3 regions of the Aliifodinibius sp. S!AR15-10 genome follow, and region 2 is predicted to be linked to each of the others. Evidence: riboswitches for the same ligand, from Rfam matches in the RefSeq annotation. Region 2 holds a riboswitch; each other region holds the start of a gene.
The links. Region 2 has a riboswitch for thiamine pyrophosphate ahead of NC796_RS17260 (TonB-dependent receptor). Riboswitches for the same ligand answer to the same signal wherever they lie in the genome.
Positions count from the first base shown of each region.

Region 1: it holds a riboswitch for thiamine pyrophosphate, as region 2 does, so the genes downstream of both, thiD (bifunctional hydroxymethylpyrimidine kinase/phosphomethylpyrimidine kinase) here and NC796_RS17260 (TonB-dependent receptor) in region 2, are expected to answer to the same signal.
Region 3: it holds a riboswitch for thiamine pyrophosphate, as region 2 does, so the genes downstream of both, thiC (phosphomethylpyrimidine synthase ThiC) here and NC796_RS17260 (TonB-dependent receptor) in region 2, are expected to answer to the same signal.

Region 1 is NZ_JAMQKA010000048.1:17,256-27,854, reverse strand. Features, by position in the region: gene NC796_RS21370 (gamma carbonic anhydrase family protein) at 1-286, opposite strand, end outside; gene NC796_RS21365 (hypothetical protein) at 668-910, shown strand; gene thiE (thiamine phosphate synthase) at 1,091-1,732, opposite strand; gene thiE (thiamine phosphate synthase) at 1,705-2,331, opposite strand; gene NC796_RS21350 (thiazole synthase) at 2,324-3,112, opposite strand; gene thiS (sulfur carrier protein ThiS) at 3,779-3,982, opposite strand; gene thiO (glycine oxidase ThiO) at 3,997-5,121, opposite strand; gene tenA (thiaminase II) at 5,184-5,855, opposite strand; gene thiD (bifunctional hydroxymethylpyrimidine kinase/phosphomethylpyrimidine kinase) at 5,932-6,765, opposite strand; TPP riboswitch at 6,816-6,917, opposite strand; gene NC796_RS21325 (thioredoxin domain-containing protein) at 7,055-7,642, opposite strand; gene NC796_RS21320 (IscS subfamily cysteine desulfurase) at 7,669-8,811, opposite strand; gene nadC (carboxylating nicotinate-nucleotide diphosphorylase) at 8,925-9,755, shown strand; gene nadA (quinolinate synthase NadA) at 9,882-10,599, shown strand, end outside.
Region 2 is NZ_JAMQKA010000030.1:25,197-35,795, forward strand. Features, by position in the region: gene NC796_RS17250 (M14 family metallopeptidase) at 1-726, shown strand, start outside; gene NC796_RS17255 (M28 family peptidase) at 808-2,100, opposite strand; TPP riboswitch at 2,285-2,380, shown strand; gene NC796_RS17260 (TonB-dependent receptor) at 2,440-4,920, shown strand; gene NC796_RS17265 (hypothetical protein) at 5,251-5,661, opposite strand; gene NC796_RS17270 (helix-turn-helix domain-containing protein) at 5,920-7,812, opposite strand; gene NC796_RS17275 (hypothetical protein) at 8,090-8,302, opposite strand; gene NC796_RS17280 (hypothetical protein) at 8,473-9,177, opposite strand; gene NC796_RS17285 (DUF4147 domain-containing protein) at 9,450-10,599, shown strand, end outside.
Region 3 is NZ_JAMQKA010000010.1:87,754-98,352, reverse strand. Features, by position in the region: gene NC796_RS08850 (ABC transporter permease) at 143-934, shown strand; gene NC796_RS08845 (hypothetical protein) at 1,410-2,423, shown strand; gene NC796_RS08840 (choice-of-anchor V domain-containing protein) at 2,859-3,440, shown strand; gene NC796_RS08835 (multicopper oxidase domain-containing protein) at 3,652-4,773, shown strand; gene NC796_RS08830 (ZIP family metal transporter) at 4,770-5,939, shown strand; TPP riboswitch at 6,079-6,192, shown strand; gene thiC (phosphomethylpyrimidine synthase ThiC) at 6,399-8,219, shown strand; gene NC796_RS08820 (hypothetical protein) at 8,630-10,599, shown strand, end outside.

The sequences.
Region 1 (10,599 bases), on a different contig from region 2:
GCACCCGGTCTTGGATCGTGCAGCCGTGGATCATGGCGCTGTGACCGATCGTCACCTCGTCACCGATGCTTGTGGGACCCGTTTGATTCATCACGTGAATGCAGACGTTGTCCTGCACGTTGCTGCGCTCCCCGATCTCTATCCAGTTGACATCACCCCGGATCGTCACGTTAAACCAGACACTGCTCTGGCTGCCAATAGCCACATCTCCGATGATGTCGGCACTGGGAGCTACAAACACGGTATCGTCAAATTGAGGAGACCTGTCAAGAAATTCGTAAATCATGGCTACGCTTTTGCTGCTTTAATTTCTGTTGGTATCAATAATAACATTTTCTGCTTCGATAATGAACTGGGGCTCGATATTGCGTACTGCGAATTGCGTATTTTCTTGTGCTTCCTTTTGAATGAAATCATAAACACTGAGAAATCCGGGCTAAGGAGTTTCCACTAATAAAAGGGTGGCCCCTTACTACTCCGAGGAAAGTAGTGGTCTACTTCTTGCTACGGGAGACGGAGTAGCTGCTCAACAGGCCTGAGTAGTCTACCAAAGGGTCTTGGGTAGTCCGCTCAAGGAGTTTGAGTAGTCCACTCAAGATGTCCGGGTAGTCTGCCCAAGAGGCTTGGGTAGTTTACTCAAGGGGTTTGAGTAGTCCACCAAAGAGGTTTGGGTAGCCTGCCAGAGGAGTTTGAGTGGTCTACTTGCAGCGTCAGAGTAGTCCTCGGTCAACAACGCAGCGCTTATCCGCTCGGTCCCAATGCTCTGCGTTGGGACCTGTTAGGGCGCTCCGCGTCCAGTATAACCTATGGTGCTACAGAGACGCGGAGCTTTATGAGGGGCTTCTGCCGCCGAGCGGACGGAAGCGAGCAATTGGTGGGCTTGGAATACGATGGTGTCATTGCGGAATGAACGGAGTGCACCGTAGCTTTGGCAAAGGTGTGCGAAGTGAATGGAGTGCGGCAATCTCCCACTCAGAATAATGCCTTAGCAACAAGCGGAGCTCGCAATGAGTTTTTATCTCGTTCCGTACCTCCGGTACGGAACGCAAAGAAGGTAGCTCTGCTACCTATGAGCCACGACTCATTAAAACTAAAACAGGTCGACAAATGTTTGTGCGGCCGCCCGCGGATCTTCGGCGGCACAGATGGCAGAGGATAGCGCGATGACATCAGCACCGGCTTCGATAACCTGCGGCGCATTGTTCAGCGTAATGCCACCGATTGCCACCAGCGGAATAGAGACCGCTTCAGCCACTTCTCGAAGCGTGCCGAGTCCCCGCGGAGCATAAGATTTTTGTTTTGTGGTGGTCTCAAAAATATGTCCCAGTGCTACATAATCAGCGCCAGCCTCTTCCACCTGCAGCGCTTCTTCCAGGTTCGATGAGGTACCGCCAATGATTTTCTCATCCTCCAAAAGTGTACGCGCTGCAGGGATCGGCAGGTCATCCTGTCCCAGGTGAACGCCGTCAGCATCGCCAGCCAAAGCCAGGTCTGCGCGATCATTGACAATGAATGTGGTATCGGTTCCGGTGGTAATTTGTGATATCTCCTTGATTGTCTCCAGCGATTCCCGGGCAGATGCATTTTTATCACGATACTGGATCATGCTGATTCCAGTTTCCACAGCTATTTCGGCCAACTCCTGGTGCGAATATTGTTTTTGGATCGTGGTATCTGTGATTAAGTAAACTCCACTCAAATTGCTCATAAATGCTGTAATCTTGTTTTCCATTCTTCAATTTTCTGTGGGATGGAATCCGCTGTCATAATTGACGAAATCCCGGCCACGCCGTGTGCTCCTGCCTCTAGGCACTGCACTGCTCTGGCAGGAGTAATTCCTCCAACGGCATAAAGAGGTATCCTGACATTCGAAACCACTTTCTTTAACTTTTCAAGTCCCTGCGGATCACCGTACTTTGCTTTGGAAGCCGTATAGAATACAGGTCCAAAGAGCAGGAAGTCAGCCCCATCTGTTTCGGCTTTAAGAGCAGAATCAATCGAGTGCACGCTGGCACCGACTACCAGGGAGGAGTTGAATTGTTTGATATCACCAGGGCGCATACTCGTTTCCCGGCAGTGCACGCCATCAGCTTCCACCGCCAGTGCGATATCGGCCCGGTCATTAATGAATAATCTAGCACCATATCTTGAGGTGGTCTCCCGCAGTTTTTTTGCCAGCCTGTAAAGTTCTTTTGCTGAAAGATCTTTTTCACGCAGTTGTATTGCTCGAATCCCGTTTTGGCAGGCCTCTTCTACCACCTCCGGGAGCGGGCGGGGGGCACATTGCGTACGATCGGTGATCAAATAGTATCGGAAGGGGAGGTTACTCATCCGTACCGGAGATCTCCATTCGCCCCTCCATCGGGCTGGAAGCCTTGGCGTAGAGCCTGCGCGGCATGCGACCCGACTCGTATGCCAGTCGCCCGGATTTGATAGCCAGCTTCATCGCTTCGGCCATCTTTACCGGGTGCTTGGCCTGGGAAATAGCGGAGTTCATCAGCACTGCGTCCATGCCCAGCTCCATCGCGATAGCGGCATCAGAAGCCGTTCCTACGCCGGCATCCACGATCACCGGCACATCCACCTGCTCCCGAATAATTTGCAGGTTGTACGGGTTCCGGATGCCCATACCCGAACCGATGGGCGCCCCCAGCGGCATAACGGCGGCACACCCCATATCGGCCAGCTTCTTGCAGGTGATAGGGTCGTCATTAGCGTAGGGTAACACGGTAAAACCCTCCATAATGAGCTGTTCGGCGGCTTTCAGCAGTTCCGAAACATCGGGGAAGAGTGTCTCATCATCCCCGATGACCTCCAGCTTCACCCAGTCGGTTTCCAGTGCTTCACGACCCAACTGTGCTGTTAACACTGCTTCTTTAGCTGTGTAGCATCCCGCTGTGTTTGGCAGGATGAAATAGTTGTCATGGTCAAGGTAGCTGAGGATATCCTCCCCATCTTCACGATCCAGGTCGGCCCGACGCAGGGCTACGGTCACAATTTCGGTGCCACTTGCTTGCAGGGCCCGTCGCATGGTGTCGGGATCGGGAAATCGCGCGCTCCCCACAATCAGGCGGGAATCAAATTCTTTGTCGGCTATGGTTAGTTTGCTCATGGTATTCTCAATTATGAATTGTAAATCACTGTTGTCCAGTAAAAAACTTTTGGTGTTGCCCTATTTCTCATTCCTGCTATTCATTTTTTGTACGGCCAAAAAACGAACCCAAAAAGCCGCCAAAGAATCCCAGATGTTGTTCTATCCTGCCTATCCGTAGCTTGTTGCTTTGGAACATCACTCAGCTTTCCAACAGCTGGCTGCAGGGATTCTCTGGACTCAGAAGACCTTGTTAATTTCTTACTTTTAAAGGCCCATCAAATAAACTCATTGTAGCAACAAGAAAAAACGAATCATTTTTGCCTGACGAGAAACTAGGAAAGGCAGACTATTAGCCCACCTTCAGACCTTAGACCTTCTAACTTCAATTAACGGTTCAACAATTCAATATCTCGGGAATCACAGATTTTTTCTTTACGCTCTGCACCGATCCCTTCCGGGCGGTCAACTTTACCAAGGCCGGAAGGCGGAGGCAGGTTTATTCGTATATGGCTTGTTTATAGCGAAGGATCATATTTAATTGCTTATCTAAAAACGGTATGTAGTGAACTTAAATGCCATTTTCCCCAAGATGGAGTAATTTTCCCAGACACTAATGATCCTGAATTCTTAATTCTTCATTCCTAATTCTTAATTCTTTATTCCTAATTCTTAATTCTTTATTCATCAACCGCCTTGCGTGGCACGAATGATCTCCACCCGGTCGTCTTCTTCCAGCTCCTGCTTATCCCATTTTGTTTTGGGGACAACAGAATCATTGAGGGCTACAGCTGTTCCTTTCCCTTCTTCTTCAACTTCGAATTGCCGGAGCAGTTCTTTAACGGTTTTAGCTTCGGTGTCAATTTTATCTCCATTCACGTGCAATTTCATAATGTTGTAATCTTTTATGCTTCCTGTCCAGTTTTTGAAAATCGTCCCGGCCGAAATGATTTTACAGCCTCGGCAATACTGTCATTCAATATCTCCTCCACTATAGAATAAACAGTCACAGGCGTCAACAGGATTCCGTGCCGGTAGTGCCCCGTGGCGTAATATAGTCCTTTCATTCTGGTTTGCCCGATAATGGGAGCATGGTCGCGACTGGCGGGGCGGAGTCCGGCGATGGTCTCAATTAGCGGCAGATCATATATTGAAGGAACCGCTTCCCAGGCTTCTTCCAAAAGCTCCTTTTGTCCTCCAGCCGTGGGCATTTTGTCAAATCCCTTCTCTTCACTGGTCGCTCCCAAACGGATCGTACCATCCTCTTTCGGAACCAGGTAGAACCGCGGAGAGCGAACAATGCCTTTCAGCTCGCAATCCGGTGTCTTTTGCATTGTTATAATTTGCCCCTTAACCGGCCGGATGGGCGGCTTGAGCTTATCGGGAATCCCTGATACCTGTCGCGACCAGCAGCCAGCCGCCAGTACAACTTTGTCGAACTGAAAGTTGGATGAGGGGGTGGATACGCCTTTAACAGCACCACCCGACCGGTGAATCTGTGTCACTTTGTTTTGCTCCAGCAACAAACCGCCGCACGAAGTAAAGGCCTCTTTCAGGCACTGCACAAGTGCACGATTATCGATCTGGGCGTCATCCGGCAGCCATACCGCAGAGACCACTTTTGGAGAAAGCAGGGGCTCGCGCTCACGGGCCTCGGTACCGGTGATCATCTCCACAGTGAGTGATAATTTTTCCCTGAAATCGTAAAGGCGTCTGAGGTGTTCGGTATCATCGCGGTCAACGCCTACCAGCATGGTACCACAACGGTCGATTTCGGGGACGTTTTCGGTATCTTCGGCAAGCTCATTAATAAATTTCGGGTATAAGCGCAGACTCTCCTGGCCAAGTTTCATCAGCTCGATCTCCTCAAACCCGACTTCGGCGTACGGGGCCAGCATACCTGCGGCGGCGTAGCTGGATTCCTGGCCGATGGTGCCTTTCTCAAATAGTGTCACTTCCGCACCACGCCGTAACAGCTGCCAGCCAATGCCGAGGCCGATAATACCTCCACCGATGATACCGATTTTCATGTTTTGAGGATCCTTATTCTTGAAGACACGAGCATCGTGTCTCTACATTTATCTACCTTCTACTAACTACCTTCCAATACTTCCTGCAGTGGCCACTGCTCTTTTTGGTACGCACTGTTCCAGAACATCCACTCCAGCTCGGTGGCTTTTATGAATGCCTGTTTCATCTCCTGGAGCCGTTCTTCCGACTCGTCGGCCGCCACATCATTCGTTATCGCTATAGCCCTGTTGACGCTCTCCTCGAACTCTTCCCCCGCGTAGGTATCGATCCAATCCTGGTAGGGGTTGTCATCAGCGGCATTTTTATAAATTTCCATGCCCACTTTGCGGTAAATCCAGAAGCAGGGCAACAGGGCGGCGATATTAACCGCATTATCTTTGGTAGCTGCCGTGGAAAGCAGAAAATTGGTATATGCAAAACAGGAGGGTGATTTTTCGGGATTCATTTCCGTGCCGTATTCCTCGTAAAAATTCTGGTGCAGCTGTTGCTCCACAACCACTGCTCGGCTGGCAAAATGGAGGAAGTCGTACATCTGCTTTGTGGAGTCGGACCGGATTCCGGCCAGCGATAACGCCCTGGAGAATTCGGCTAAATAGAGCGTATCCTGTTTTAGATAAAAAATAAATACATCTTCGGGTAGCGTGCCATTGGTCAGCTCCTTGATAAACGGGAGCTCAAGAATGGCATCATAAATATGTTCGATACTAGCCCAGAGTTCGTCGGTGAATTTCATTTATGAACTTTTTCAAATTATAAATTATGTGGCCATGTGCGACGCACTTCCGAAGTGCGTCGCACATAGTGTTTGTTTACTCCCACCACTGGTAGAAATGGTGCAGGGGACCGTGTCCGTTGCCAATGGAGTACTCGCTGCCTGACTCTATGGCCCCGGAGATATATTTTTTTGCGGATTGGACTGCCTCTGGTAATGGTTCACCTTTTGCTAGTCCTGCAGCAATAGCGGAGGACAATGTGCAACCGGTTCCGTGTGTGTTTTTTGTGTGAATTCGCTCAGCTTCATACCAATAGACATCCTTACCGTTCACATCCTTTTCCCCAAGCACCAGGCAGTCTATGCTTTTTTTATCACTAAAATGCCCGCCTTTCAGCAGCACTGAATCGGGCCCAAAATCAAGCAATTTACGGGCAGCCCCCTCCATCTGCGTCCGGTCGTCGATTTTAATATCCAGCAGTGTTTCCGCTTCCGGAAGGTTTGGAGTGATATTGGTACTAAGTGGGAAAAGCTGGGTCTTCAGGGTTTCAATCGCATCGTCCTGGATCAGTTTGGCCCCGCTTTTGGCCACCATTACGGGGTCCAGCACTACGTTTCCCACATTATGTGCAGCCAATCGGTCGGCAACGGCCTCCATAATTTCACTGTTGAACAGCATGCCGATTTTGACTGCGTCTACTCCGAGATCCTCAATAACGGTATCGATCTGCAGTGAGACGAAGTCAGGCGGCAGGGCGTGGATTCCGGTTACATCAGTAGTGTTCTGTGCCGTCAATGCTGCAAAAACAGACATTCCATAGCAACCCATGGCCGAAAAAGCTTTGAGGTCGGCCTGCACGCCGGCACCCCCACCGCTGTCGGATGTAGCGATCGTTAGCGCTCGGGCATATTGTTTTGATGGCTTACTCATAGGTCAAACAGCAGTGGATTTGATTATTTGCTGTTTACCGATAGAAGGGGAGAGTAATTCTGTCGTTTCCCTCCGCTGGTGCTAACCAGGTCAAGTGTTGAGGATGTTATCTCAGCCTTCCGAAATAATGGAAAGCACTCCTAACGACAAACAGCAGTCATTAAATGAACGAAATGATGTTACCTAAAAACTCAGGGCTTTGCAAGCTTTTGAAAAAGCGTAATTCGTAATGCGTAATGAGTAATTTTTTACTAGCTATTAAACGGAATAACGAGAACCTCACGCATCACTACGTGTCTTCCGGCATCTGGCTTTCTACAAGGGACTTAAACTGCTCATAGTTGCGAGGCAGCTGTTGCACCTGGATACCGTTGATAAAGAAACTTGGAGTAGAATTAACCCCCATGTTGACGCCTTCCTGTTTTTGCTCCATAACAGTTTTTTGCGTCTCACCGGAGTTCAGGTCGTTTTTGAACTGATCGAGGTCAAGTCCCAGTTCCTTGGCATACCCGACGAAAACTGACTGTGGGTTCCCCGAACTGGACCAGCTGTCTTGATTTTCGAATAACATATCGTGCATCGCCTTGAACTTTCCCTGGTTGCGGGCAGCCTCTGCAGCCCGGGCAGCTAATGCCGCAAACTGGTGGCTGTTCAGTGGGAAATAGCGGTATTCAACGGCAACTTTACTTCCCAGTTCTTGTTTCAATTTTTCAACAATGGGGTGGTAATATGCGCAAGCCGGACATTGATAATCGCTGAATTCAGTTATTACCACATCGGCTTTACTGCTGCTATTACTGCTTTGGGCATATGCTCCCATCACAGAAGCAGAAAGAATAACGATACTGAGTGAAAGAACTCGTAAAAATGTATGCATGGACCTGTATCTGGTGTTTAGATTCGTTAAAGCTTAATCATACTAAAATGCTTGGTCAACACTTTTTTCAAGATTTTAACAGCTTCTTGTATTTCCTGTTTCGTCGTCTCTTTACCTAACGAAACACGGATGAATTCTCGTACCTCCTGTTCATCGCGACCCAGTGCCACCATGCTGGACGCCGGTTTCTCGGAACCCACCGAGCATGCACTACCTGTTGAAATAGCCAATCCATGCCTGTTGCACTCAATCATGGCATACTGCCCCTCCATACCGTGGACCCGAAGTCCAATAATATTGGGAAGCCCTTCAGAGTCGCCCTCTATAGCAACATCAAATTCACTGTCGGCCATCAGTTTTATAAACTGGTTGCGCAGTTCTCGTTCGCGCTGCAGCTCTTCTTCCCGGATTTTAACAATATCGTTGGCAGCTGCCATAAACGCACCCACGCCGGGTACATTCACCGTTCCGGAAGCAAATCCTTTTTCCTGGGTGGTGCCGGGGATGACGGACTTCCAGCTCAGTGATGGATTGATGTAGGCAGCGCCCACCCCTTTGGGACCATAAATTTTGTGGGCTGAAATAGAGATCGCATCAAGGCCTGCTTTTTTTACATCCACCGGAATTTTGCCGAAAGTTTGCACGCAATCACTGTGAAAGAGGATCTCATGCTTATTCAGCAGCTCCCCAATCGTTCTCAAATCCTGTATGGTTCCGATTTCGGAGTTGCCGTGGTGCACCGATGCCAGGATCGTATCTCCCCGAATCATATTCTCAAGAGCATCCAGTTTGACCCGCCCTTTTTGATCCACCGGGATGTACTCCACTTCATATCCCTGCTCCTTCAGCATTGTGAATACATTTCGTACTGAGGAGTGTTCGCCGCGCGTTGTGAGCAGGTGACCTGAACCACTGGAATTGCCTTTAACGAGGGATTGAATCACCAATTCATTGGCATCACTGCCACCGGCGGTAAAATAGATCCCGCGAGATTCGGCATTGATTATGTTGCCAATGGTTTGCCGCGCCTGTTCCAGGATCTGCTGGGCGGTAGAGCCATAATCATGCAGGCTGCTGGCATTGCCGAAATGTTTCCGGGCCACCTCGCCGTACACTTCAAGTGCGTGATCACTCATCGGGGTCGTGGCCGCATAATCCAAATAAATCATCGGGCTTAGTTAACTCGTTGAAAATGCTTATTATTAAGGCTTAAATATAGGGAATTAACCTCAGAAAGAAACAAGTGAGCCGGCAGGCTTACGAAAAAGCCATATATTTTTGCGTGAATAAACTAAAGCTCCAGGACATTATTCGAGAAGCACTTGCTGAAGACCTCGGGTTTGGTGACCTGACCAGTGATTTTTTTCCGGGTGATCACAACTCAACCGGTATTTTTACTGCCAAGGCAGAGGGGGTGCTTGCCGGCCTCGATGTGATTACGGAAGTGTACCGCCAGCTGGATGACAGTGTGAACGTCGATCTTTATAAAGACGATGGAGATATCATCCAAAAAGGGGAGGAGATTGCCCGGGCGGAAGGCCCGACAGCCGCACTGCTGAATGGCGAACGCGTGATTTTAAACCTGCTGCAGCATATGAGTGGAATTGCCACGGGCACGAAACAGGCGGTGGAAGCGTTACACAGTGCTCATACCAGGATCTGTGATACGCGTAAAACGCTGCCGGGCCTGCGGATGCTGCAAAAATATGCCGTGCGCTGTGGCGGTGGATACAACCATCGGTATCGGCTGGATGACGGCGTAATGCTAAAAGATAACCATATCAAGGCGGCTGGAAGTATTGGAAATGCTGTTAAGAAATTGCGCAGTCAATTGGGACATATGGTCTCCATTGAAGTGGAAACGGAAACCCGGGATCAGGTGTTACAGGCTGTTGAATCGGGCGCTGAGATCGTTATGTTTGATAATAGAAGTCCGGAAGAGGTGGCGGAATTTGTAGAACTCGTTCCTGACCACGTTATCACGGAAGTCTCGGGCGGTATCACCATCGATACCATCGGAGATTATCGTGACAGCGGTGTAGATTATATTTCGATGGGTTCGCTGACTCATACGGTAACTGCACTCGATATTAGTTTTAATTTAAACCAGTAGAAAATATTGTTTATATCCTGAGAGAGGAAAGAGTTTAATATTTTTGGTTGGAGGGATGATATCTCTCACACCAACCCGTTACACTTGGGATTAAGACACAAAAGATCAGATAAAACGATCAGCACCATGGAAACGCTAGACTTTTTAAAACAAGATGAACAGGTAACCCTTCCCGAACGCTATCGTGAGATGGAGGAATCGCTCATGGTAGAACGCATCTGGGAGATCAAAGAGAAGTTTGGCAATCGTCTTTTTATGCCCGGCCACCATTACCAGAAAGATGAGGTAATGCAATTTGCCGATGCGCGGGGCGATTCGCTCAAGCTGGCTCAAATTTCGGCCCAAAACAAAGAGGCGGAGTACATCATCTTTTGTGGCGTGCATTTTATGGCCGAAACCGCCGATATGTTAACCGATGATCACCAAAAAGTTATTTTGCCGGATATGCGGGCGGGTTGTTCCATGGCTGATATGGCCGATATCGACCAGACCGAGCGTGGCTGGAAAGTGATGCAGGAGACATTCGGAGACACGATCCTGCCGCTGACCTATGTGAATTCCACAGCAGCTATTAAAGCGTTTGTCGGTCGACATGGTGGATCTACTACTACATCATCCAACGCTAAAAATATTATCCAGTGGGCGTTCAAACAGAAAGAACGTATTTTGTTCCTGCCCGATCAGCACCTGGGCCGAAATACTGCATATGACCTCGGCATCCCGCTTGAGCAGATGGCCGTTTGGGATCCCCAGGAAGAGGAGTTTGAATGCGAAGGTCCCATTGAGGAAGCACAGGTGATACTCTGGAAAGGGCATTGCTCTGTTCACGAGAAGTTCAATGTGA
Region 2 (10,599 bases):
TTTGTGGAAGCGCCAAATATTGCGCTGATTGCTGGCAACGGGACGTCTGCCAACAATGTCGGGGAAATCTGGCACTTTTTTGACAGGCAGATCGACTATCCGGTGACTCTCATTGATACGGATTATTTCAGCGGCGTAAATCTTAACAGGTATGATGTATTGATCTTACCAGACGGTTCCTATGAGGATATTCTTAATGAAGATCGATTTGCTGCAATCAAGGACTGGATTTTGGATGGAGGCCGATTGATCGTCCTCCAGGGAGCAAATGCGTTACTTTCGGGGAAAGAGGAGTTCGGTTTGAAAGCAAAAGAAGATACTGAAGTGGAGCGTAGTGGATTTAACTATTCTTCATTCAACCAGCACCAGAGAGAACGTATTAGCGAGGCAAATAACGGCTCTATTTTTAAAATAGCGATGGATCCCTCACACCCACTGGGCTATGGCTATGATGACTTTTATTTCTCATTGAAGTTGGATACCCAGGCATACGACTTTATTGAAGAAGGTTGGAATGTGGGAGTTGCAAATGCCGGTGCACATGTCAGTGGATTTGTCGGCAGTGAAGCTGAGAAAGACCTGGAAAATACGCTGGCTTTTGGAACGCAGGAGCTGGGAGAGGGCACAGTGGTATACATGATTGACAACCCGCTGTTCCGTGCTTTTTGGCCCAGCGGGAAATTGTTGTTTGGCAATGCCGTTTTTATGGTTGGCAATAGGAAATGAGAAACCAGAAGTAAGAAGTGAGAAGGGGAGCGTTTAAGCCTGTACCGCGGGCATTAGCTCGCGATTTAAATTATTGTTTGATCAAAACTGGATCTCCAGCGTCAGTTCTTTCTTATCTCTTTTTACGGTAACCGTGCTTTTTTGCCCTTCTTCCAGCGTGTTCAGTACCTCCATATATTCATAGATATCCTCGGTCGGTTGTCCATCAAGGGCAATGATGACGTCACCATTTTGCAACCCCGCGGAGTGTGCAGGTCCTCCACTACTGGTTCCCGTAATTCGCATACCTGTGCCCTCGAAGCCGTAGTCAGGTGTAACTCCCAGTGTTACCCCCTTGATCATCATATCTCGTTGCTGTTCATTCTCCGGCACTTCGGTAAACACAAGCTGGTCACCTGCCAACGTATCCAGCTCTTGAAGCAGCCTTTTGGTGTGTTCAAGAACCAGGTCTTCCCCCTCATAGTTAATGTATTCAGCATCATCCGAGGGGCGGTGGTAATCAGCGTGTGTATCCGTAAAGTAGTGCAGCACAGGAATCTGCCTGTTGTAAAAGCTGGTGTGGTCACTGGCCCCGGTGCCATCCGGAATGCTGTTTATGTTTAGAGAGTCCGTGTTCACATTTGCAATAATTTGTTCCCACGCTGTAGACGAGCCAGTGCCGAAGATAAGCAGTTTGTTGTCCTGCAGCCGACCCACCATATCCAGGTTGATCATAGCTTGAATTTGAATGAGCGGGACAAGGGAGTTTTCTACGAAATATTGAGAACCCAGCAGGCCGATCTCTTCACCGGAAAAAGCGGTGAAAACCAGGCTCTTTTGGGGAGGATGATTCGAAAAATACTGGGCAAGCTCCAATATGCCGGCCGTGCCGGAGGCATTATCATCGGCCCCGTTGTGGATCTGGTTTCGCCGCCGATTAGCCAGTGAGCCAAAGGTGCCCTCCCCCAGGTGATCGTAGTGTGCGCCAATTATGATATAGGTGTCGGGGTGTTCGCGGCCTTCAATCATTCCGACCACATTTCTTGACAGGCGAACATCTCCTGAATCCCGGGAGGAACTCGCCCCATGGGGATTCCTGACATTGTCCATATTGACAGTAAACGGTTGAAAGTAGGTGCCGCCGTTTCCAAGCGGTTGGAGGTCATACTTTTGGAAGAAGTCGGCGATATAATTAGCGGCAATAGCCTCTCCGCGGGTGCCAGTTTCGCGTCCACGCAGGGAGTCGCTGGCCAGAAACGTGATATGCGTTTTGATATCATTCGGTTCAATTTCTACAGAAAGCGGCTGCAGTGGGGAATCCTGCTGTTGGCCCTGGCAACAGGACAACAATATCGTTGAGCAGAAGACTGCTAAAAAGGTTGAGAACTGTTTCATTATGATATGTTTTATTGGTGCCTCTCAAAATCGGGAATCCATCTCAAAAGACGAAACCGTTTTGTTAATGAGTTAAGCTATCAAAGATCGATTTATAGTTATTTTGTACTTGTTTACTGCTTTTCAATTCTTTTTGATTTATTTTGTCTACACGTTATATTTGCGAATCAAAATTTGACACACTCACAATGGTTGGGGGTGCTTGCAATAGCGGGCTGAGATCATACCCTAAGAACCTGAACCGGCTAACACCGGCGGAGGGAAACCTGGAGTTCTTATACTTCAGCAATTCTTGCAAGTTTACCTCCTCCTCTTATAACTAAGTAAGACGGAGGATTTATGTTTAGATTCATTTCAAGCCTTTCAGGCACAATACTATTCCTGTTTTTAATCACCAGTACAGCACTAAGTCAAACGATATCCGGCACGGTACGGGATGCCCAGACGGACAAGCCGCTGGCCGGCGCCAATATTGTCCAGGTTGGCACGCAAAACGGTACCTCTGCCGATGAGAATGGGATCTTTCGATTGCAGTTGTCAGCTGATGGTTCCCGGGCGTTAACCGTCTCTTTTATCGGCTATAAAACGAAAACGGTGGAGATCGACCAAGTGGGGGAAGATCTTGAAATTAGCTTGGTGCCCCAGTCATTCATGAGCAACGAGGTGTTTGTACGCGCCCTGCGTGTTGACGAAGCTTCGCCTATGGCCTACGAGAACCTGGAACGGGAAGAGATCGAGAAAAAGAATCTCGGCCAGGATATCCCATCGCTCGTAGGTTCAACGCCTTCGGTGACAACGACGTCAGATGCCGGCGCGGGGATCGGCTATTCCGGGGTGCGGATTCGCGGGGTGGACCCGACCAGCATCAATGTGACAATCAACGGTATTCCGCTCAATGATGCGGAATCACACGGTGTATTCTGGGTGGATCTGCCGGATTTGGCCTCATCTGTTGAAAATATCCAGATCCAGCGCGGGGTTGGGACTTCCACCCACGGGGCCGGCGCTTTCGGTGCCACGATGAACATTCAGACTTCTGTCATGTCGGCCCAGCCCTATGGTGAGGTAAATACCGGGGTTGGATCGTTTAACACACGCAAGTACAACGTGCAGCTGGGATCCGGCCTGATGGAGAACGGCTGGCAGTTTGAAGGCCGGCTTTCCAAAATCGCCTCCGACGGCTACATCGACCGCGCTTCGTCAGATCTCAAGTCATTCTACCTGAGTGGTTCCAAAAGTACGGGTCGAAGCCTTCTCAAGGTGGATATCCTTTCAGGCGTGGAGGAGACCTATCAAGCATGGAATGGCGTGCCGAAACCGATCCTTGAGGGCAATGCCCAGGGCGTTGAAGATTATATAAACGGGTTGTTTGTGGGATCCGAACAAGCCGAGCATATGCGGGAAAACGTCGGGAATCGGCAATACAACGAATTCACTTACGACGACCAGACCGACAACTACCAGCAGGATCATTACCAGGCGCACTACTCCTACCAGCTTACCGACCGCTGGAACCTCAATACCTCGCTGCATTATACCTATGGTCGCGGTTATTACGAAGAATTCCGCAATAATGATGATCTGAGCGTGTATGGTATCGGGCCGATTGAAATCGGGAATACCACGATTACCAATAGCGACCTGGTGCGCCGACGCTGGCTGAACAACCATTTCTACGGTCTCGTATTTTCTTCGGAGTACCGCGTGCAAGACGAGTGGTCGGTGACCGTTGGGGGTGGATATAATGAGTATGACGGGGATCATTATGGAGAAGTGATTTGGGCCCGATATGCAGGCGACAGCAGCATTGAGGAGACCTATTACGACAATAACGGTTTCAAAACCGATTTCAACGTCTATGCCAAGAGTCAATACTTTTTCACTGATGCAATCAGTGGATACCTGGATCTGCAGTTGAGGGGTATCAGCTATAAATTCCTGGGCAAAGACACCCGTACCATTAGCGGGACACAACAGATTATCGATGTTCGCCAGAGTGATCGACTCAGTTTCTTTAATCCCAAAGCCGGCTTGGTATATCGTTTGGATGAGCGGCAGCGGGTCTACGCCTCATTCAGTGTGGCGAATCGTGAGCCCACACGAGACGAGTATGTGGATTCGACCCCGCAAAGCCGGCCCAGTCATGAATCCCTTTATGACTGGGAGTTCGGTTACCGTGGTTCGTTTAGCTGGTTTTTCGGTGCTGTCAACCTCTACTATATGGACTACAAAGATCAGCTGGTCCAGACTGGTGAGATAAACGACGTCGGTGCCCATATCAGGCAGAATGTGTCGGATAGTTACCGGGCCGGCGTTGAGCTGCAGGCAGGCGTGGAACTGACACCTGGTTTTGAATGGTCAGGGAACGCCACCTTTAGTCGAAACAGGATTGAAGATTACACCTATTACCTTGATAACTTTGACCAAGGTGGGCAGGAGGCTACGACGTTTGAAAGTACCTCGCTTTCATTTTCGCCCTCCTTTATCGGTAATTCCATATTCAGCTATACAGAAGGCAGCTTAACGGCTGAGTTGATCAGCAAATATGTTTCACGTCAGTATCTCGATAATACTGAAAACAGGAGCCGTTCTATCGACCCGTACTTTGTGAATGACATACGGCTTGGATATAATTTTACTCAAATACCGTATGTAAAAGGTCTGCAGGCCACGCTGCAGGTCAACAATGTGCTGGATGAAGAGTATGAAACCAATGGCTACACGTTTGGATGGGTAGGCGGTGGTGAGCAGCAGCACTATAGCTACTACTACCCGCAGGCGGGCCGAAATTTCCTACTTCAGCTTTCGTTCAAGTTTTGAGTTATGGCAGAATAGGACAATCAAAAGGCGAATCTGTTGATGGATTCGCCTTTTGCAATCTGCCGGCAATCCGTTTTAAACGAGGCCTTTGCAAAACCACACCATTTAAAATTGTCATCGCGAGCCCCGCGTTTTTCGGGGCGTGGCGATCCCCACACGAGGGGAGATTGCCGCATTTCGCTCATTTCATTCGCACCATTCGCAATGACATAGGGTTTTGCAAAGCCCCCTTAAACATGAGTTAGGCACGAATGAAGTTCTGGTTAAAAATACTCAGATTATCACGGTTTATGCTGTAAAATACATCCTGTGTCATTCCTGATGCTTGTATTACTCCTTTGACCTGGTGCTGCACCACCGTGATACGAAGGAGGTTGCCATTGACCTCTCGTATTCAAACTGCATGTATAGTTCATCAGTACCTTTAACTTTGGAAGAAATTTGATGAAATCCAGTGGATTCCGTCAGGTAAAGCAAATTATTGTGGCCAACATTACCATTTTGGTCTATCGCTACCCAAACTCCTTCCAGCTGGGGTTGAGGTTGTATCCTTGAAGAAGTGGCAGTACCATTCGGTGTTTCGCTACAGCCGGCGAACAACAACACCAGCGTCAATACAGTCGCAAAAATTATTTGTGCATTATTTAACGTGAGTTCGACATAAACAGTCGTTACGATTTGCTTTTTATCACTAACCTTCCAGCTACCAAAAACCGGTCGCTGACCGGCATTTAACAGCATTCCGGGTAGGCCGAGGACTCTTCCACCAATTGCTCGCTTCCGACCGCTCTGCGGCGGAAGCCCCTCTGACGCTCCGCGTCTCTGTTACACCAAAAGGGTTATACTGGACGCGGAGCGTCCCAACAGGTCCCAACGCAGAGCATAGGGACCAAGCGTCGGGTAATTAATAAGAAATCTTATATCGAACTGACGTTAAACAAAGATGCTGGCGGGTATTTACAACTTAGCCATTGTGATATTGGAAGATAGGATAAACCGTTAAAAATTCGAGAAGAGGGTAGATCTGCTTCTGACATTCATCCGCCCAAGAAGATCCTGGAAGTGCGGATTGTCATATAGGGGTTCAAAATTGGGATTCCACTCGATCCAGGGCATCCAGCTAAAGCGGGACTCATAACAGGCCTCCAGCCATCGCAAGGCTTCATCTTTGTCACCAAGCGCGGCATAGATTTCAGCAAGTCCCCAGTTGCCGATAGGGGTGGGGTTTGATGATAATTCATTCGCTATTTCCAGGGCTTTATCTGTCATGCCAGCTACGGCATAGGTATGACCAAGCCCGAATTTCCATCTTGGATTTAATTCAACAGCTCTTTCATGAGCTTTTATTGCTTCCTCATAATTCTCATCTGCCGCATAGGCAGACCCGAGCACATAAAATCCGTAAGGATAACCGGGGTTTAGCTCCAATGACTTTTTTGCCGCTGCAATCGCTTCATCATACATGCCCAGCCACCAAGCCTGAAATCCCAAATAGACCGGGTAAAGCGCTGTAAAGGGATCCAGCTTCATAGCCAATCTGGATTGTTGCAGAATGTCATCCGGACTGCCACCTTCGAGCATAACAAACCAGCTGTAGTGAGCATAGGTCTCCGCGATATTCGGGTCGAACTTAATAGTACGTTTAAATCCCCTGCTCGCTGCGTCCCAATCCCAATCGTTATAAAGGTCGACAACCGTATGTGCAAGGTGTACCTCTCCTAAACTGTTATCAAGTTTCAGAGCTCTTTCGGCTGCAGCTTGTGCCAGTTCATATGCATCGGCAGGCGGAGTGATACCATGGCCAGAGGTATTATATCCCAGTGCCAGTCGAGCCCAGGGCAGGGGATCGGCCGGATCTATTCGTGTTGCTTCAAGCAGGTAGGAAATTCCTTTTTTGTGCGATTCCGGTGTAAATTGATTGAGAAGATAGGTGCCCCTCAAATAGGCTTTATAGGCTTCGGGATTTACTTCTCGTCGATTAGCCAGCAGGGAATCCTCTTCCGGTGTAAGAGTTACCTGCACGCTTTGAGCAATATCGCGAGTTACATCACTCAACAAAGATAAAATGTTCTCTGTGTTACGATCATAACTTTTCGCCCAAAGATGCTGCTCTTCAGGCCCTGCCTGAATAAGTTGTATTTGTATGCGTACGCTGTCTTCGGCTCTGTAGAGGGAACCTTCAATAACGTTTTCAACGCCCAGCTGTTTCGCAATGTCTCTTATATTTAATTCTGCATTTCTGAATTGTAAAGTGGAAGTCCGTGAAATAACACGGAGTTCGCTAAGCTGGCCTAATTCTCCTATCAAAGCATCGTGCAGACCGTCCACAAAAAACGCTTGCTCTTCGTCTCCGGTCAGGTTATCCAGGGGCAATACGGCTATGGAAGTTTCCGCACCTGACTCTTTTCCCTGACCATTCTGAAAGTAGAAGTAGCCGCCAATTACCACCATCAGTATTAATAATACTTTTGCCGAATAAACAAGAATTGTATTTTCCCCTTTCGTTTGAGTCGAATCAGTATCAACTGGATAAGAGGAGACTTCATCCTCTGGTTTATAATGAACTGCTTCGCCCGGTGGAAACCCGTAATAGTCATGGAAACATTTGCCGAAATAGGCCGGGCTGCTGAACCCGACCCGGTAGGCAATTTCTGAAGCAGTGGCCACTTCCGCTTTTAGCAGCTCCATGGCGTGCTCCAGCCGAATCTCCCTGATAAATTGACTGCTCGATTGCCCGGTTAGCTTTTTTAGCTTCCGATGAAGCTGGGAGCGACTCACCCCTGCTCCGCTTGCCAGGTCCTCAACACCAAACTGCTCGTTATCGAGATTTTGTTCAACAATTTCAGTTAGCTTCTGGATGAAAGCTTGTTTCATAGAGGGTTCACGAATCATATATAGCGGGATTTAAGTAGTGGCTATTTATAATTCAAGACCTGCTCAAAATAGTCTCTATTATTGTTACAGATTATATAAAGGATGGGTTAAATTCAATAGATATAATCTCTTTTGATTAAATAGCTGAAAATATTAAAGGCAAATCGTTTGCATAGGAAGCAATCTCGAAAGAAAGTAAAATAATCTATTCTTATGATAAAAACCCTCTACACAAGTGTATAGAGGGCTGATAAGATTACCCAAGAGGTCTCCCTGTCGGATTATGAATTCATCATCATCGTCCCAATCCGAATCCTTGTCTACCGCTCTCATTGTGATCCACCAGCCAGCCGCGCAGTATCTCCCAGACGAGGTCGGGGGCGTTGTTGGCTATAAACAGATCGGCATGGCCGAAGTCAATGTTACGCTTGTCTTCCGGTTGCAGACTGACCGTATGAGTGGTAATGTCGTCACTAGCAGTCAAACTGAGCGTATTAATAAAAAACATTTAATAATAGGATCATAAGTACCAGTTATTATATCGCTGTGATAAATGAGATATCAAATCTTGTTGCGTCTATTGCAAGCAACCTTGGTTTTTCTACTGCACATAAAAACCTCTACACAAACGAATGTGTAGAGGTTATTGCTCAAGAGCGTTCTCGCAGAGGATATTACCTAATCGTCGTCATCGTCATTATCACGCCAATCGTCGTCATCATCCCAATCATCGTCATTATCGCGGTCGTGGCCACGGTGTTTAGGTAATACGAGGACGGCGGAAAATTCGTGGTCGGTTCCGGCCCCGAAAGCCACAAAACTGTTGGTTAGCCCACCACCTGTTGCACCTTCAAACCGCCCGGTACCCCCTGTAAAAACCATGGGATCCATAAATTCGAAATCATATCCGGGCTTATCGGTCGGCAGCACGGCACCACGGATTTCGCCAAAAAGTTTGTCGCCGTTGGAGAAGGTGAAGGTACCTATTCCTTTGTAGTAGGGCAGCGCCTCGTTATCGGTAAGTTGCCCGTCATCAACAACATCCGTAGGATCTATACAGAAGTTAAAATGAATAGAAAAGTCACCAATATTTTCTGCATGACCTTCTCCCACCTGGGTATCCAGCACCCTGGGATCATTGCATCGAGGATCCACAACTTGGCCGGTGGTGTTGGTAAAAAATTTTGCTTCAAAAGCTACGACAAGCTTATGCCTTTCGATCGGGAGCTTTCCATTTATGTGGTTATTCCCCCTGTTCCCTGGGGCAAGGTTTTCCAAAGAGGAATTCTCTTCCTGAAATTCATCATCAACCTCGCTGACATCGCAGGCAAATATCAGGCAAATACAAAGAAAGGCAAAAGCAAAAACATTGAGTGTCTTCATGGCATTAGGGTTTTGATTATGGTTTTATTTCTTCAAGATGCTTCTAACAACTATGTATGAAGATGGGAAGAGTGGCGATAAGATAATTATCAGCTATGTTGTAAAGGCTTTAAATTTTGTGATTCGATTAGCAATTATGTCGCAAATTAGTGGTTATTTGTTGCATCCGGCTTTTTTTACTCAGCTGACGAAACTTTCTTTAAGACTAGAATTCTACAGCAAGAAAAGCTATTATAGTTATTAACGGAACCGCGGAAATAGATACCAAGGATATGAACAGGTTGGCCGAAGAGATATTTAGCCGATCGCTGGAGACAGAAAATCCCTCCGCTGTTTTAAAAGAAATCATTAGCCATAATAGGATCGATATTGGTGACACCAGTATAGACCTGGACCAATATCCAGCGATCTACGTTGCCGGCAGTGGAAAAGCTGCGTGGGAGATGGTGTACACGTTGTGTGAGGAGCTCGGCGAAAGAGTAAAACGGGCGCTGGCCATCAGTTCCTACGAGCCATGTGGCGTCCACAGTAAAATCGAACTCCACCACGCCGCTCATCCTGTACCTGATGAAACCAGTATAAAAGCGGCAGAAAAGCTGATTCAGTTCTTGAAAGAGGTCCCCGAAAACAGTCTGTTGCTATATGCTGTTTCCGGGGGTACCTCGTCACTGGTTTGTCAACCGACAGGGGATATTTCCATCGAAGATCTTAACCGCACCTATGCCCTCTTGAATAACTGTGGTGCCAGTATCCAGGAGATCAATACGGTCCGCAAGCATATCTCCAGGGTGAAGGGAGGGCAGCTGCTGCGTCATCTCAATCCCTCAGTGACGCTGCTTGACCTGCTCATCTCTGACGTCCCGAATGATGACATCCAGTTCATCGGGAGCGGGCCTTCAATCCCTGACACCTCTACCTTCCAGGATGCCTACCATGTATTGCTGAAGTATGAGTTATGGGATCAGCTGCCCGGCTCCGTCATTAATCATATTGAGCAGGGCGTTGATGGCATCGTCCCCGAGACCCTGAAACCCGGGGAGGACTCGGTGAAAGATCATCGATCTATAATAGTAGGATCAGCTCGGAAGTTGGCGATAAAAGCAAGAGATCTGCTGGAAGAGGAGGGATATAATTGTTGGGTGGCTGAACAAGCCTATTGTGATGATGTGGCCCAGGTGGTGCGTAACATTGCTGATAAAGTGATTGTTCTGGATGAGCACCAGAATCCATTTCCTTTACCAGCTGCTTTCATTTTCTATGGTGAAAGTACGGTGGAGGTAACAGGCAGTGGCAAGGGTGGTCGTAACCAGGAGCTGGCCCTGCGTGGAGCACTGGAGATCGAAGGATTTGAGAATATTACCTGGCTGAGCGTAGGTACGGATGGTATAGACGGACCCACGGATGCCGCTGGTGCCATCGTCT
Region 3 (10,599 bases), on a different contig from region 2:
AATGTGAAACCAACGCTTACATTAAAAGCCTGCAGAGACGTATTGCATCCGTCTTGCTTACTTCAACCGGCATTATCTTAAGACACATTCAATGTGTCTCTACAAGTTTTAAACTAGAAATTTAAAGACGTGTCATAATTTTATGGAAATTATTGATCTGGGTTGGCTGCAACTGGGCATCGGCTTCCTGATTTTGCTGATCCCGGCGTTCATCCTGTGGCGCTATAAAACGGGACTCAACAAAAAACTGGGCATTGCCACACTGCGGATGACCTTGCAGCTGCTGTTTGTTGGTTACTACCTGGAATACCTGTTTGTGCTGGACAATGCGTGGATCAACATGGCATGGATCCTGGTGATGGTGGGCGTGGCCGATTTTGCCACGATCGACCGAAGTGAGCTAAACCGGCAGTGGAAGCTGATCCTTCCCATCTTCGGGGCCACCTTTTTCGGCATAATCCTGATCGATCTCTTTTTCCTTGAGCTGGTGATCCAGCTTCCCAAGTTTTTGGCCGCCCAGTATACCATCCCGATCACCGGCATGGTGCTGGGCAACTGTCTGCGGAGTAACGTGATCGGCATCAACGATTTCTATTACAGCCTGAAAGAGCAAAAAGAGCGCTACCAGTTTTACCTGGCCTGCGGTGCCACAAGGCATGAGGCGCTGTTTCCCTTTTTCCAGCGAGCTCTTAAACGTTCAGCCAACCCCACCCTGGCAACTATGGCCACCATCGGACTCGTCTCACTGCCCGGCATGATGACGGGGCAAATTCTCAGCGGCAGCTCACCGATCATCGCCATCAAATACCAGATTATGATTATGCTTGCCATTTTTGCCGGAACAGTCCTCTCTGTTTACCTCGGGATTTTACTCTCCAACTCTTTTGTATTCCGGGAAAATGACATGCTGGACGAATCCATTTTGAAGAATTAGCCACAGATCTACACAGGTTAATATTGATTGTGGAAATCCTTGTTAGAATACATGTTCTATATCTGTATTCATTAATTTTCATCTGTGAAAATCTTTGGCCCAACTGATTGGTCAGTAGTGCAACTGTCTCCCAACCATGAACAAACTACTAAAAAAATTAAAAATCGCTGGGAAGGTGTCGTACACCCGACCCTATGCTGCCTCACAATACCCTGCTTCAGCAATCACTGGCGTGGGAATTAATTCCCGCGAATAGATAGGGCATTACTTTTTATGGTTGCCAGGATATTATTAGGAGAATATTAACCCGACTAATAAAGGCAACATATTCCCTCGCAAAACATTCAGAATTTCTTCAACTTTGGGTTGTAACATATATACTGGAGATTTCCTTAGTAGCACCCAAACAAGCGGTCGTTGATTATTGTAACGCAGACCGTCATATATATTAACTCCTCATAAAATATTTCCGGTTATGAAGAAGCTAACCTTATCCATCCTGAGTATTGCCGTATTATTTGTATATGCATTCTCCGATAAAGAAATCGATACCAATGCCGTCGTAGAAGTTCAGATCAGCGAATGGCAGGTACCCTGGGAAAACAGCCGACCGCGTGATCCCTATGTGGCTCCCGATGGCGACATCTGGTTTGTCGGACAGCGCTCCCACTACGTAGGCGAATTTGATCCAGAAACTGAAGAATTTCGTAAAATTGATCTCGAAGATGGGGCGGGACCCCACACCGTGGTCGTCGATGACAACGGGTTCCCATGGTACGCCGGAAACCGTGCCAACCACATCGGTAAAGTTAATCCCGAGACCGGGGAAATCACCAAATACATGATGCCCGACGACAACAGTGCCCGCGATCCGCATACCATAGCGTTCAACGAGGATGGCAATATGTGGTTCACATCACAGGGGGCAAACTCGGTTGGGTTTTTCAATGTTGAAACCGGCGAACCGACTATCATTCCGGTGGAAACTCCACGGGCACGACCATATGGCATTATCATGGATCAAAACATGGAGCAGCCGTGGATCGCCCTGTTTGGCACTAATAAGTTAGCCACTGTAGATCCTGAAACGATGGAGCTTACCGAAATTGAGCTCCCCAATGCAGATTCACGTCCCCGCCGACTGGCACAAACCTCTGACGGTACCATCTGGTACGGCGACTATTCCCGAGGCTATGTGGGAATGTATGATCCTGCTGACGGTTCCTTCCAGGAGTGGCCGTTGCCTTCTGGTACCAGCTCACGCCCCTACGCGGTAACGGTTGATGATCAGGATCATTTCTGGGTTGTTGAAACCGGGGTTGATCCCAACATGTTTGTCGGGTTTGATACAAAATCGAAAGAGTTTGTCAGCTCTACTGAAATTGAGAGTGGCGGCGGCACCGTCCGGCATATGGTATTTGACGAAGAAACCAACTCCATCTGGTTCGGCACTGATACGAATTATCTGGGGCGGGCGGTAATAAACTAATAGAACCCGGATGAGGCGGGTTCAGTAAGCAATTGCTGGATTAATTGAACTTGTTTCCAAATAATTACGGGGAGAATTTTATTCCCGCAGATGGCGCAGAGTTCGCAGATTATCCGACTCTAACCGAGTAATTTTTCTTTACACGTTTAGCGGTTAAAAAAGATGGTGTCATCCCGAACTTGTTTCAGGATCTCGCAGGGAACCATAGCGCTAATCTGATTAAAAAATGTTATCAACGCCAGACAGCCCCACGAAATCCCAGATCAGACCCACTCTTTGAAGCCATGGCGTAGCTGTGGTACAGGATGACAGAGAGGGTATTTATACCTTGGTAGCCATTTTATCTTTATTAATTTTGAGGTTATTTCTATTAGCGTAAATTTGTTCCTCAAGTCAATACTTCTGGAATCCATTTCATCCACTTACATGATTCATATGATTAAACTAATTCTCCCTACAGTCCTGACGTTACTTGTTGGCTTGGGGTTTGAAGTGGGCAGCTCCGTATCGGGGTCTGTACCCAATAAATATCCCGAACACCTAACCGGGGCCTTTACCGGGGGATTTGGAGAGGATACCTGCCACAGCTGTCATTTTGATTATCCACTTAACCATGACGAAGGTAAACTATCTGTTGATGGATTCCCTCAAGAATATAAAAGCGGTCAATCCTATATGATTCGCATTCACATAGAACGTCCTGGATTGGCAAAAGCCGGGTTCCAGCTCACGGCTCGATTTGCAGATGGCTGGCAAGCCGGCATGTTCAGTCCGCAATCTGATCGCACGCAGTTCACCTCAAACACGCCCGACAGCATCCAGTACCTACAGCACTCCGCAAAGGGGACGGAACTCACAGGAAATGAGTCTACCTACTGGCAGTTCAAATGGATTGCACCGCAACGCCAAGATGAAGTTCAAATCCACTTGGCTGCCAACGCCGCAAACGGAGATGCCTCTGAATTTAGCGATTTCATCCTGACAAAAGAACTCCAGCTTTCCGCCGCTAAACAGTAAATTTATAAGGGGAGACCGGTTCAGCCGTGCCTTACTTAATCTGCAGATCTTACTTCTTTACGAGTAATATCGCAGTCCCATCAGGTCAAAAAAGACAGAATGTGCTCATCCCAAGTCTCCCATCTCACTTCTTGCCCCTAATTAGCTTTAACTAAAAATTATTTTTTTCTATATTAATAATACTTGCTGATTAACCAGCCAGGAGGTTGTTATGTCGCCTAAATTTTCCAGAAAGTTCTTCCTGAAAACCGGTCTGTTCTCTGGTGCCGCCACCTTGCTTGGATCGCTGTTCTCCGGTCTGGGCCAAAAAGACCAACCTACCTACAACGGGGAACAATCCCCAAAAACAGCCGCGCAGAATAAAGGGCACGGTGCAATGACAACCATGGGTCAGGTGGACCACCAGCGCAACGGTTTTGATCCCCACCAGATGTTAACAGATTGGGATACCGGTAACGTTTCCACTTTGCCAAACGGACAGACCCTGCGGGAGTATGAAATCTCGGCCATTGACAAAGAGATCGAAATAGCTCCCGGTATCTTTTTCCCGGCGTGGACCTATAATGGACGTGTTCCGGGCCCCACTCTTCGCTGTACCGAGGGCGATCGTATCCGAATCCATTTCATTAATGCGGGTTCACACGCTCACACCATCCATTTTCATGGAATTCACTCCTCATCGATGGATGGAATCCCTGGTACCGGGCCCGGAATGATCGGTCCGGCCGAATCTTTTACCTACGAGTTTGATGCAGCACCCTTCGGATGTCATCTCTACCATTGCCACTCCACCCCACTAAAACGCCATATTCACAAGGGTTTGTACGGTGCTTTTATTGTCGATCCTGACCCTGAGCGTCACCCGGAGTATGAAGATACCGCTCGTTCCCGCCTGTTGGGTACCAAGGAAAACGAACGCTGGCAGGAGTTCATAATCGTAATGAACGGCTTTGACACAAATTTTGACAACGATAATGAAGTGTATGCCGCTAATACGGTCGCGTTTGCTTATCAACACAAACCGATCAAAGTGCAACATGACCAGCCGATCAGGGTCTACCTGATCAACATCACGGAGTTCGACCCGATCAACTCCTTTCACTTGCACGCCAACTTCTTCGACTTCTATGATCATGGCACCACGCTGACCCCCACAAATGAGAATATCGATACGGTGATGATGTGCCAGGCACAGCGTGGAATTCTAGAATTTTCGTTCGAAGACTTTGAGCCCGGCAAATATATGTTCCACGCTCACCAGTCAGAGTTTGCCGAGCTGGGCTGGATGAGCTTTTTCGATGTCGTAAATAAGGATGCGGAGATATCGGTATGAGCGACAAGATAACACAACGCCTTCCGAAATGGACTTGGCTGATACTGCCAGTCGTACTACTCTTGGGATCGATCGCCCTGTTTTTTGCAACCAATCCCCTGGAGCCGCTGGGTGTTCAGGCCCCTCCCATTGAAGAAGTAACCGTGGAGCGTACCGTGCTGGATGAGGAGGGTATCCACCTGACCGTTCGCGTCAATGGCTCGGAGCCGGTCAAGATAGCCCAGGTACTGGTCGACGACGCCTACTGGGAATTTACACAGACTCCGAAAGGTTCCTTATCTCGCCTTTCTACTGCTAAAATAGACATTCCCTACCCATGGGTTCGGCATGAGCTACACGAAATAAAACTTATCACAAGTACCGGCGCAACGTTCAGCCATACCATTGAAATTGCGGAACCTACACCAGCCTGGTCGTTGCAGCGTGTGGGTGCTTATATTTTGCTGGGGATCTATATCGGGGTAATACCAGTAGGCCTTGGATTGCTATTCTACCCCTACCTGAAAACGTTGGGATCTAAAGGGCTCAACTTTCTGCTCACACTCACAATCGGGCTCCTCGCGTACCTGTTTATCGACACCCTGCAAGAGGGATTTGAAATATCACAGCAGACAGCCGGCGTATTCAGTGGTAACCTGCTCGTCTGGCTGACCACGGGCATTGCCTTTTTAATCATTTTTGCTGTTGGTCGCCGGGGTGGACAGGCGCCGGAAGGTCTTTCCCTGGCCACCTACCTGGCCTTCGGTATCGGGCTCCACAACCTTGGTGAAGGGCTGGCGGTCGGGGCGGCTATGGCTTCGGGTGAAGCGGCGCTGGGCTCTTTTCTCGTGGTGGGATTTACCCTTCACAACCTGACGGAGGGTATCGGTATAGCAGCGCCCCTGTTGAGCAGGAAAACCAGCTTCGGCACATTCGTCAATCTGACGCTCTTGGCGGGCCTCCCTGCGGCAGCCGGAACGCTTATCGGGGCTTTTTCATACGCACCGCACTGGGGCGCTATCCTGTTTGCCATCGGGGCGGGGGCTATCCTACAGGTTATTGTGGAAGTCGGAGTCTTTCTCACCAAAAACGCTCCTTCCAAGTCGTGGTTTACCGTTCCTAATCTTACTGGTTTTGTCTTGGGAGTCGCCATCATGTATGGCACGGCGCTGCTAGTAGCTGTTTAACCAGGACATCAGCATCATCTACGGGTGGGGAAGAATAAACCACCGATTAGGCAAGTTTCACCCGCTGATTACACAGAGTTCGCAGATCTTAGAATACTGAAAACTTGCACGCCACCTCTTCCCTTGTTATGTTGGTTCCAGCGAAAGCTGGGGGTGCTTTGTCCCTCCCTTGTGCAGGGATCGATAAGGCTGAGAAAAACTCCAGGAACTTGACTCGGTTAGTACCGACGGAAGGAAGCTTTCGGTGACACATCTTTTACGTTACAGCACTGTTTCACCAGGATTCTTCAAGTCTCCCCTCTTTCGTTGTAATTGATATCTGCAACTTATAAGGAAGAGATCACTATGTCTGATTCAGACCACCAATCCAAAGAAGATCACAGCAAAACAACGAGCCTCCATTCCGATGGAGATAGAAGCCATCCGGGCACACCTGGCAACACAGAACTGGACAGCGACATGAAACAGCCGCTGCCTGGCTCGGAAAAAGTGTTTGTGCAGGGCAGCCGCGTTGATATCAAGGTTCCCATGCGCAAAATTTCACAGGATGAAACCTCCTCCCTGTTCGGTACCGAAGCCAACCCAGACGTCTATGTTTATGACACATCCGGGCCGTATACCGATTCCCAGACTGACATTGATATCCGAAAAGGGATACCGCGCATCCGGGAGCAGTGGATTCAGGAACGGGACGATACCCGGCAGCTGGAGCAGTTTTCATCAGAATACACCCGCAAACGGAGAGATGATCCCCAGTTACCTCACCTGCAGTTTAAGCATACTCACAAACCGCGAAAGGCGAAAGATGGGCGGCGGGTCACCCAGATGCACTATGCCCGGAAAGGGATCATTACGCCCGAGATGGAGTTCATCGCCATTCGTGAGAACCAGAAACGCCAGTCCCTGGAAGACAGCGACCTGCTGGACCAGCACCCGGGGCAGCCGATGGGTGCTGAAATACCCGACACCATCACCCCGGAGTTTGTCCGTGATGAAGTGGCAAAAGGCCGGGCGATCATCCCATCCAATATCAATCACCCGGAGCTGGAACCGATGATCATCGGCCGTAATTTCCTGGTAAAGATTAATGCCAATATGGGGAATTCTGCCGTGACCTCCTCCATTGCCGAAGAAGTGGAAAAGCTGGTATGGGCGACCAGATGGGGCGCCGATACGATCATGGATCTCTCCACGGGCGATAACATCCACGAAGCACGGGAGTGGATTATCCGCAACAGCCCGGTCCCGGTGGGTACTGTTCCTATTTACCAGGCACTTGAAAAGGTGAATGGCAAAGCTGAGGAACTCAACTGGCCGATATTCCGGGATACCATTATTGAACAGGCCGAGCAGGGCGTTGACTATATGACAATCCATGCCGGCGTGCTGCTCCGATTTATTCCCAAGACAGCGGAACGGGTAACTGGCATCGTATCGCGGGGTGGGTCCATTATGGCCAAATGGTGCCTGGCGCATCACGATGAAAACTTTCTCTATACCCACTGGGACGAGATCTGTGAGATCTGTGCTGCCTATGATATTTCACTTTCTATCGGCGACGGCCTGCGTCCCGGCTCCATCGCCGATGCGAACGACGAAGCACAGTTTGCTGAATTGAAGGTTCAGGGCGACCTCACCAAGCGCGCTTGGGAGTATGACGTGCAGGTGATGAACGAAGGGCCGGGATACGTACCTATGCACATGATCAAGGAGAATATGGCGAAACAGTTGGAGTGGTGCCATGAAGCCCCATTCTATACGCTGGGTCCCCTCACTACAGACATAGCGCCCGGGTATGATCATATCACCTCGGCGATTGGGGCGGCCATGATCGGGTGGTACGGCACGGCTATGCTCTGCTATGTTACGCCGAAGGAGCACCTGGGGCTGCCCAACAAGCACGACGTGCGGGAGGGTGTGATATCCTACAAGCTTGCCGCGCATGCAGCTGACCTGGCCAAGGGACATCCCGGGGCACAGGCCCACGACAACGCGCTCTCCAAGGCCCGCTTTGAGTTCCGGTGGAACGACCAGTTTAACCTCAGCCTGGATCCGCACCGGGCCCGCGAGTATCATGACGAAACCCTGCCCAATGACGCGGCCAAAGTAGCTCATTTCTGTTCCATGTGCGGTCCCAAATTCTGCTCCATGAAAATTTCCCAGGAGGTCAGAGAATATGCGGAGGAGCGCCAGATCGATGACTCCAAGAAAGCACGCGAGGAAGGGATGCAGGAAAAGTCGGGAGAGTTCATGGATAAAGGAGGTGAAATCTATCAGTAACTACTACTGATTGTACAGTAGGAGAGTACACCTTGACACCAGTGCGGGAGCTCATTCCTGCGCTACCCTCCCAGACCTTCAGACTCAAATTATTTCTGTTACTTTAGCCCACCTGGCGGATTTGTTCATATCAAAGGAACACCTATAATTACAAACAGACTAAAATAACTTTTTGAGTTGGCCATAAATAGCATCAGCAATCACTACATCCGGTTCGTTTCGAACGTGATTATGATGAAAAACATTCTAGGCACTAGGTAAATCATACTGAATTGTCTAGTGTATTATTTCTATCACATTTTGGCTTATTTTAGTTACAATTAAATTAAGGCTATCATCATCGATAGTTTAAATTTATCAGGACGAATTCAGTTCAACTAACTTTAGGTATTTTACAGCGGGATGGGGACATGACAAAAACTTCTGGTGTAGAGGATATACAGAAAGCGCTTGAGGAAAAGTCGAAATCCGACTTTATCCAGATTATAGAAAAGAAGAGAACATCTCGGCTTGAGTCTTTTGAGGAGGTACTGAAAGAATTGCTGGATAATATCCAGGACTCAGAACCTACACCTGCCTGGCTGCTTTCGGAACTCCAAAATGCCATTGGGAAGTTAAATAACAAGCTCGACCAGCAGGAACAGGATAAACTGGCTGACGCCTATATGGTGGCTGTGTATCAATTTGCGGGAAGCTTTGACCGTGAGGCAACAATTGAACAGAATGAAGATCGCTTCCGCCCTCTGCCAAAAGACTCGATTGTTGTAAAAACCGGGAAAGCGTTCAAGCGTCTCTTCCGCTCGATTGACCGGTCTGGCCACAATCTGCTTAACTTTATACGAAGGAAGTCCAAAAAACCTGAAAAAACCTATCAGCCATGGACTCAACATATTCCACTCAAGCAGGTTATTGAATATCACCTGTTTGCCCGTACCCAGCTCCCCAAATGGTGGATCAATGAGGATGAAAGACCGCTGGTTACAATAATATCAGGGTTGGAGGAGTTTCTTGCTGAAGAATATAGCGGTAAAAGTGAAGACAACCTGTCGGAGCTTTACAAGAGTCTGAAAAAGCAGGTGGAGGAGTTCCTGGAACAGATTCAATCGCAAAAAGCTGCCCTTCACGAAGAGCTGGGTGAAGACCGGCGGGCGGTTAAGAAGCTTCTCCTTAATCACTTCGAGAAAGCAGGGACGTTCGAGAAAAGGGCCTCATTCTACAGTAAAGCACGAATTAACAGGACCAAATCAAAGGCTGCACAAACGCTTTCGGATCATGCGGAAAAGTGGAAAAAAGTGCAGCAATCACTCCTCGACAAAACCGGGACGATCAACAGGTTCCTGGATTTCCGAAACCGGCTGGAGGAAGATAGCCGGTCATTTTTCGAATCCATCGAAGATTATTTCAAACGCTTTTTCTTTGTAAGAATAAGTAAAGTGCAGGAGGAACTGCATGTAGTTCAAGATAAGCTGGATGAGCTGGACAGTAGCAGATCCAAGAAAGAAAAGCTTGAGTACCTGAAAACCTCTCGAGTGCAACTGGAGGAAAAGCTGGATAAGCTGATCAATTCAGTGGAAAAATCGCTTGAGCAAAGAGAGCTTAGCCAAATGGCCGAACAATTTTCTGAAAAGGCCCTGCTGCAAGCCAATGAAGTTGCAGACAGCGTGCCATTTGTTCATGACCAGAAGCTGGACCAGGATCCCCCCTCACTCAGCTACAAGACTATTGAGTGGCGCCTGCTGGTAATTCGGGCATTGAAGGAGCATGTGCTGGGTAAAGTGAATCCCGGGTTCCAAAAGTATGATGAGTTCCTTCGTTCTCAGATCAATGAACTTCAAGAGATTCGTGAAGTAATTGAGGTAAATATGGGTTCCTCGCAGGAACTTCTTGAAGAGAAAGGCAAGGAGACAGAGGACCCGATAGGCATTGCACGCGAGGCCCTTGAACGGAGTGAACTGAAGCTGGCACAGTGTTCCGAATCGATAGCTAAAAAGCAGGATGAGCTGAGAAATGTTGTCCTTGAAGAGAGCAGCGCATTTTATAGCCGACTGCTCAACCTGCTCCATACGGGAGATCCGAGTGATTTCCAGATCCTTGATGCAAGATACAGGGTGAAAGAAACAGCCCAAAGCTGGACTACGAAGCTACGTGCACGATGGGCCCGAATGGAAGATCGCATCACGCTACTGGGACGATTTTTGCTCCGAAAGTGGAAGAAATACTTCCATTCGGTGACAACATTCTTGGGCTTTGAAGAAGAGAAAAAGAAAGAGGAACAGAAAGCAGAGATAGCACATTATCTCACGGAGACCGACTCCAAAGTCGGTGAGCTTCCCTATATCTACCGCCGTCTGTTCAACTTTTCTGCTGACACCGACCGGCG